2 regions of the Photobacterium piscicola genome follow, and region 1 is predicted to be linked to the other one. Evidence: predicted binding sites of a transcription regulator. Region 1 holds the regulator's gene; the other holds the start of a gene.
The links. The regulator PurR, encoded in region 1, represses purine synthesis genes. The targets are predictions, from matches to a motif close to TNANGNAAACGTTTNCNTNA.
Positions count from the first base shown of each region.

Region 2: pyrD (quinone-dependent dihydroorotate dehydrogenase) is a predicted target of PurR. The motif match lies at 2,469-2,488, and genes of this name have one in related genera.

Region 1 is NZ_CP175534.1:1,692,728-1,696,948, forward strand. Features, by position in the region: gene ACJZU6_RS08115 (carboxymuconolactone decarboxylase family protein) at 1-209, opposite strand, end outside; gene ACJZU6_RS08120 (TfoX/Sxy family DNA transformation protein) at 690-1,277, opposite strand; gene purR (HTH-type transcriptional repressor PurR) at 1,644-2,648, opposite strand; gene ACJZU6_RS08130 (heme ABC transporter ATP-binding protein) at 3,028-3,819, opposite strand; gene ACJZU6_RS08135 (iron ABC transporter permease) at 3,816-4,221, opposite strand, start outside.
Region 2 is NZ_CP175534.1:1,901,287-1,905,507, forward strand. Features, by position in the region: gene pepN (aminopeptidase N) at 1-1,814, shown strand, start outside; gene ACJZU6_RS09150 (DUF2835 domain-containing protein) at 1,935-2,153, shown strand; gene pyrD (quinone-dependent dihydroorotate dehydrogenase) at 2,655-3,665, shown strand; gene ACJZU6_RS09160 (cell division protein ZapC) at 3,883-4,221, shown strand, end outside.

The DNA.
Region 1 (4,221 bases):
ACTCGTACACAGACTAATGAACGTATCACTGCATCAATCGGTGATTTTTTACGATCAAGGTAACCAAAGAACAAAGCCACTAACCAGAAAAGCACTGGTTTTTGTCCCCATAGTTTCGCGGGATTGAGAATATTGCCAAAATGGCGTTTTTGAAGCCATAGCAAAGGTTTGACCCATAATGAGAATGTTTTTTTGGTTAATATACGCAAGGTATGTCCTTATTAAATGAGAATCACATCGACTATTAAGTAGCAAGACCGAGGGAAGTGATATTGTATTTCATTTAATGACAAAAATTTTTATTATTCAAAAAATTATTAGATATAACAAAGAACAAATAACAATAATGAATGTATGAATTGTTACATTTTATGTGGTGAATGATGCTTTAGTGTGGTATTGGATAAATATTCGTTCAAGAACGTTAAAAATACGTTTTTATGAAGGATGTATCTATGATTTTCGATATAAAGAATAAACAGGATCTTGGATAACTATTTCTTCATGGAATGTGTATTTTTAATTGTGCTGTATAATTAATGTACACAGTAAGATGTGTTCAGAGGAAGTGCAGGTTCAAGTAAGGATAGTTTGGAAAGATTATATGCAGATATCGAATAAAATAAATTAAAGAGGCACTGAGCCTCTTTATTCTTAAGCGTCACTTAGCCAGTTGACGAATATATTTATTATAGTTTTGCGAGCAGTTCGTTACGTCTACTTTCTGGTATTACAGACCAATGTTGGCCATGTATAGCACCTTCTAGAGCCCATAATAATTCTAAACTTAATGATGCCTCTTGTGTTTTTTGTAATGCCTTATAGGCGTTGAGTGCACCAAGATCGTATAGTTGATCAATAGTTTGAATACCTGCTTTTTTGAGCATTCTTTCATTTGATAGGCGTAAGTTAGGTAAATCTTTTATCCTAGCTGGCGCGCAACATTCTTTTGCTTTTTTATCAGCAAGTGCTGCTTCAAGAGAATATTTAGCTTGCTCTATTATTTTTTCAGGTTCTTCCCACCATTCATCAAGAATTGCGTAATGTTTAGTTATTACAGGAAACCCACGTTTCTTATAGATGTACGGTTCTAATCCCGCTTGTTGAAACTCCTCTTCAGTTTTAGCGTTTGCTCTTAGGTGAAGTTTATTATTAACCACAAGTGCGAACATTGCTTCGCCTGCGAAAATACCAAAGCCACCAAATATAGAACGCGATTTAACATTACCTAAATGGTCTAATAATTTTAATGAGTTTTTTAATATTGGTTTATCCATACTTCTACTCGGTGAATAAATGAGTGTCACCTAACATTAAAGTAGTCGTAAATTGACTTATTATTAAAGTTATTTACGAGAGAATTTTCCTACTCTAAATCATCCATGTATCACTTTATAAATAATATTATCAATATAGAAGTATTATTTATAATTTGTAAGTCTTTTGCTTACTATTATATGTATTTACAAGACCTATTATATTCGATCTTTTAAAAAGGTAAGTTTTAATATTAATTAAAGCTGATGAATCTGTGAGTTTGTTCATGTTTTTGAGAATAAGATATTTTTTGTAGGATCATCGAGCGAAATTCATTAGCTATAAAAAAGCCAATAAAAATATTGGCTCAATCAAAAGGGGGCGTGTTAGCGTAAATCCTTTACTGACTTGCGCTCAACGATGGCTGGCGTCATTTCAAAGATTTGAGGTTCATGATCTTTGTTCTTCATGCGTTCCATTAAAATCTTAATGGCGGTTTTACCTAAACGACGCTTTGGCTGATGGATAGTTGTTAATGGTGGCGCGAAGTAAGGCGCAAGATCAATATTGTCGTAGCCAATAATTGAAATATCACCAGGAACGCGTAACCCTGCTTGTTCAAAAGTACTGATCAGTGCCATTGCCATAATATCATTGAAACAGAAAATGGCGGTTGGGCGATCTGTCATTGCAATATACTTCTCAGCAGCTTCAACGGCTGAATCACACTCAAAGTCACCTTCAAGAATCCAGTTTTCGTTAACTGCTAAGTTTGCTTCTGCCATTGCTTTATTAAAGCCTTTTAGACGTTCACGACACGTTGATTTATCGTTGTGGCCTGATAAACAACCGATACGGCTATGACCATGATCGATAAAATACTTAGTCGCAATGTAGCCACCTTGCTCAGCATTATCCTGAATTTTATCAGTATGTGGGCTTTCTGGACCCCAATCCATCACTACCATTGGTAGGTCTTTTTGACGCTCAAGTAAATCCAGTAATTTCTGATCAAGATCAGAACACATTACCAATAAGCCATCGACACGCTTTTCTGCAAGCATGCGCAAATAATCATATTGCTTAGAAAGGTTACCTTCAGTGTTACATAAAATGAGCGTGTAACCTTCACGGTAGCAATACTCTTCAACACCATGTACAACCTCAGCAAAAAAAGGGTTGGTTGACTTAGTGACTAGCATGCCAATTGTACGGGTTGTATTACATTTTAGGCTACGCGCAACAGCACTTGGTGCGTAGTTAAGCTCTTCAACAGCAGCAAGTACTTTTTTCTGTGTTGCTTCTGCGACAAAGCGCGTTTTATTGATCACGTGTGAAACTGTTGTAGTTGAAACGCCAGCCATACGTGCAACATCTTTAATGGTTGCCATATTTATTCTTCTAATAATGGGTGCTAGAGATGTTTCTAGCTAATCGTGAGGTACCAAATTGAGTAATTACTGAGATGAATATAATTCAATGTTTTTCGGTAAAGTCTCTCGTTAATTATTCAATTTGGCACCAATAATGTGTCTACTGCATACTTAAATAGTATTAACACTAAAAGCCGCATTTATTCGCGGCTTTATAATTATTGCATATTTTTCAAGTGTAATCGCTTGCGTTCACATTTTACTGAGTGTTACGCGTAGTGCAACGTTTCAATTGTCTGGGAGTAAATTATTTGATAACTATCAACAAAAAATCGTAAATTTCAGTAATTTTACTGAAATTTACAAGAGATAATCAAAAAGACGATGAACTTTAATACTAGGATAGTAGATAAGGATAACCATGAACAGGGTGGGGATGTACGGAAATGTTCCAACCGTAGACATTGTTAATTATTTCAGGCTGTAATGCTTGCCATGGTGATCCATCGGCTTGAATCTTACCGTGTTGAATAATGACCATACGTTGAGCATATTGCGCAGCTAAGTTGAGATCATGTAATACGATGATAACCGCGGCACCTTTTGCTGCCATGGTTTGTGCCATTTGTAGCGTTTTATGCTGGTGGGCGAGATCTAAGGCAGATGTTGGCTCATCTAACATTAGAATACATTTATCATCAGCTTGACTGAGTTGTGTTAGCACGCGTGCGAAATGGATTCGTTGTTTTTCACCCCCTGATAACGTGGGATATAAGCGTGGTGCAAGATGAAGAACATCAGTATTACGCATGGTTGTGAGGGTGATATCGTCAATTTCTTGGCGTGACAAACATAGCGGCATAGTGCCAAGTTCAACCACTTCTTTACAGGTAAAGGCGAAAGACAGCGAACTGTGTTGCGGTAAAATACCTAAATGGCACGCCAATTCAGATCGTTGCCAATCTTCAATATCGCGATTAAAAAATGTAACCTGCCCATTTTCAGGTGTCATTTCACCGCAGAGTATTTTAAGTAACGTGCTTTTTCCTGCGCCATTAGGCCCAAGTAGCGCCGTTATTTCACCCGCTTTTATATCAATATTAAAGTCATCTAATAATACTTTTCCTGCCAATGTTAATTGCAAATCACGTGCCGAAATGACAGTTGGGCGTGCAGAGGTTACCGTCATGCGATTCTGCCTTTTTGTTTATTCAATAGATAAATGAAGAATGGAGCGCCTAAAATAGCGGTAATAATACCAACGGGGAGTTCTTGTGGTGCAAACGCACTACGCGCGATCATATCTGCGACAAGTAAAATTAAAGCACCTAGAATAGCTGAGATTGGCAATAATGTTTTATGATTAGGGCCTGAAATCATGCGCCCTAAATGGGGGATCACCAGACCAATAAAGCCAATAGGACCTGTAATAGCAACGGTAATCCCCACACCAGCAGCACATACAATAATTAAACTGCGCTTTAGATGTTGAACATCCACTCCCATATGGCGGGCTTCAGCTTCTCCTAATAAAAAGGCGTTCAATGCATTAGCTTGGCGATAACAATAATAATAGATAACAATGAGGCTC
Region 2 (4,221 bases), 210 kb from region 1:
GTCTCAATGTCTTTAACTCTAAGTTTGTATTAGCAAATCCAAATACCGCAACAGATACTGACTATCAAGGTATTGAAGCAGTGATTGGTCATGAGTATTTTCATAACTGGACAGGTAACCGTGTTACTTGTCGTGATTGGTTTCAATTAAGTTTAAAAGAAGGCCTAACCGTTTTCCGTGATCAAGAGTTTTCTTCAGATTTAGGCTCTCGACCTGTTAACCGTATTGCCAATGTGCGTATTGTTCGTGGTCCACAATTTGCTGAAGATCGTGGCCCAATGTCTCATCCAATTCGTCCTGAAAAAGTCATTCAAATGAATAACTTCTACACATTAACTGTGTATGAAAAGGGCAGTGAAGTGATCCGTATGCTACATACTTTATTGGGTGAAGCAAATTTCCAAGCGGGCATGAAGCTATACTTTGACCGCCATGATGGTACAGCAGCAACCTGTGATGATTTTGCACAAGCAATGGAAGATGCTTCTGGGATTGATTTAAGCCGTTTCCGTCGTTGGTACAGTCAAGCAGGTACACCGGTCGTTAGTGTATCAACCGCTTATGATGCATCAGCGAAGAGTTACGCTGTCACTATTAAGCAGCAAACCCCACCAACAGCCGAGCAAGTTGAAAAGCAACCACTGCATATTCCGTTTGATATTGAATTATACAATAGTAAAGGTGAAGTGATTGCCTTACAAATCAATGGTGAAACAGTACATAATGTACTTGATGTAAAAGAAGCAGAGCAAACATTTGTATTTGAGAATATCGCAGAGCAGCCTGTCATTTCGATGTTACGTGAATTCTCAGCACCTGTGATCTTAGAATATGATTACACTGATGATGAGTTGATTTTCTTAATGGTTAATGCATCGAATGAATTTGCTCGTTGGGATGCGGGACAAATGCTATTAGCGAAATATATTCGTCAAAATGTAGCCCAAGTACAACAAGGTCACAGTGTAACGTTACCTGACGCTGTTATTGATGCGTTCCGTGGTGCATTACTGGATGAAAATCTTGATCCTGCTTTTATTGCTGAAATGCTAACACTGCCAAGTGAAAATGAAATTGCAGGTTGGTATACAACTGTTGACGTTGATGCGATCAATCAGGTTGTAGGTGCATTTACCCAGTTACTTGCTTCTGAAATGGAAGATGAGTTTAGTGCGATTTATCATAGCTTAACGCAAGGTAGCTATAGCTTAGATCATGCGGCAATGGCACAACGCGCACTGCGTAATAAATGTTTGTCATACTTGGCATATACCGCACAAGGTAATGCATTAGTTGCAGCACAATATAAAGCAGCTGACAACATGACAGATACGATGGCCGCAATGTCAGCAGCCAATAATGCGCAACTTGATTGTCGTGCAGAGCAAATGGCTGATTTCAGTGATAAGTGGAGTCATGATGGCTTGGTGATGGATAAGTGGTTTATGCTGCAAGGCACTAATCCTGCGGCAGATGCATTAGAAAATGTGCGTCAGACAATGAATCATCCTACATTTAGCTTGAAAAATCCTAACCGTACTCGTAGTTTAGTTGCAGGTTTTAGTGCTAATAACCCAGTACATTTCCATGCTAAAGATGGTTCAGGTTATGCGTTTTTAACTGAAATATTAACGATTCTAAACACCAGCAATCCACAAGTAGCGGCACGTTTGATTGAGCCTTTACTTAAACTTCGCCAATACGATGCTAACCGTCAACAACTGATGCGTGAGCAACTTGAAAAGTTAGCCGCGATGGATAATTTGGCTAAAGACTTGTTTGAAAAAGTCCAAAAGACACTTGTTCAAAAATAAGTGATTGATGTTTTAACGTGAGTGTAAGCGAAAGCCAGTGACTGATTGATAATAGTCACTGGCTTTTATTTTATCTTATTGTTTTAAAGATTTTATATAACAACGAATGGGGGATTAGCGATGCGCAGTTTTACGTTTACCATTAATATTAGTTACACTCTTTTTCTGCAACATTATTCAGGTGCCACCAGTAGTGTGGTGGTTTTAACTGATACTGGCTTAAAACTCCAACTTCCTGCGGTAAGGTTGCGAGGTTTTTTAACTCATGCAGGTATTACAGGGAAATTTCGTGTCGTCGTTAACAGTGATAATAAACTTGAGGCTATCGAACGCCTTTAACTGTGGTTTTACCTATTTTTAATAGCGACAAATAACGAATGGAAATAATATTATTGCATGCTATTTCACAAAGAGGTCATTGTTCTCACTGCATCAAATGCCATCATTAATCTTATTTGTTTAAATGAAAAAAATAAATAATAGCAAAAATGAAAAGTAAGGAAATACACGTTTGTGGTTAACCGTTTACTCAATCTTTCGTCTACACCTTATTAAAATAAAAAGTATATTTGTTTACTTTTAGTGTAAATAGAATGTATCAGTTAATATTATTGTGTGCTTCAAATGTTACTAGATAGTGCGTTTTACTTGAGCTAACGAAAACGTTTGCTTTTGATGATAATTATTTGAAATTAATGCCACTCATAAGCCATTGTAAATATTGATATAAAATATAAGTCCATGTTTTATTGATAATAATCAAATGAATAGGGATTGTATTTAGCCTTATAACTGTGAATAATACCACCCCGTTTATACGGGATTTTTAATGGAGTTATAATGTTATATCGCATCGCACGATCCGCTATTTTCCAGTTGGATGCAGAAAAAGCACACGACCTCGCTATTCAGAATTTTTCTCGCTTTACTGGTACTCCACTTGATCTCTTTTATCGTCAACATGTTCCTGAGCGTCCTGTTGAAGTTATGGGTATTACGTTTAAAAATCCTGTCGGTCTAGCGGCTGGCCTAGATAAGAATGGCGAATGTATTGATGCATTTGGCGCAATGGGATTTGGTTTTGTTGAAGTTGGTACTGTAACACCTCGCCCTCAGTCGGGTAATGATAAGCCGCGTTTATTCCGCTTGATTCCTGCTGAAGGTATTATTAACCGTTTTGGTTTTAATAACCTCGGTGTCGATAATTTAGTTGAGAATGTTAAGAAGTCGACTTATGACGGTGTGATTGGTATTAATATCGGTAAGAATAAAGATACACCGATTGAAAAGGGTGCTGAAGACTATTTAATCTGCATGGAAAAAGTTTATCAGTATGCAGGTTATATTGCCGTCAACATCTCATCACCAAACACACCAGGATTACGTTCGCTACAATATGGCGAAGCATTAGATGATTTATTATCACAGCTAAAACACAAACAAACTGAGCTAGCTGAATTACATGGCAAGTATGTACCGCTAGCACTTAAGATCGCCCCTGATCTTGATGATCAAGAAATTGTTCAAGTTTGTGAATCACTCATTCGCAATAATATTGATGGCGTTATTGGTACTAATACCACATTAGATCGTACCTTAGTTGAAGGTATGGATCATTGTGATGAAATGGGAGGCTTAAGTGGCCGTCCATTACAAAATAAGAGTACTGACGTTATTCGTAAAATGGCAATTGCGTTGAATGGTGCATTACCGATTATTGGTGTGGGGGGTATTGATTCTGCAATGTCTGCTCGTGAAAAAATCCAAGCTGGTGCGCAATTGGTTCAAGTTTATACTGGCTTTATTTACCATGGTCCACGTTTAGTAAAAGACATTGTTAACGGCCTTTAATATAAACAGCTAAGCCCATCCATCATACGATATTTATTGATAAGCCAAATTGGATCATGCATTCAATTTGGCTTTTTTATATCTACAAATTAAAAAATTAATAAAACTACATAATTAATGATGAAATATTGTCATCATTTTTCCCCTTTTAATTTGTCATCTGTGACGTAAAATTTTATCTATAATCGTTGATACAGAGTAAGAGAGCGAGGGATCCATGCTAACTCCAAACAATTCTTGGCACTGGCGGTTTGATATAAAGCGCAATACATTGATGCTCGATCTTGGCAATGAATTATTATTTTGTGTTTCTATACCAACAAAAAAATTAGTTGAAGAAGCTAGATCAACATTAAAGCAAGTCTTTACGGTAACCGATGTTGCTGCTTACCAAGCGTTTAAAGAAGGGATGGATGAGTTATCACTATCTGAAGCGCGTAAGTCTGAACTGGCACTAAATGCCGTAGCAACGTATCGTTTTCAAAAACCGATAATGGCTAAAAGTTGGTTCTTTACGCCGCAAGCTGGGGCTGATCCTCATTGGGGTGAAGTGGTT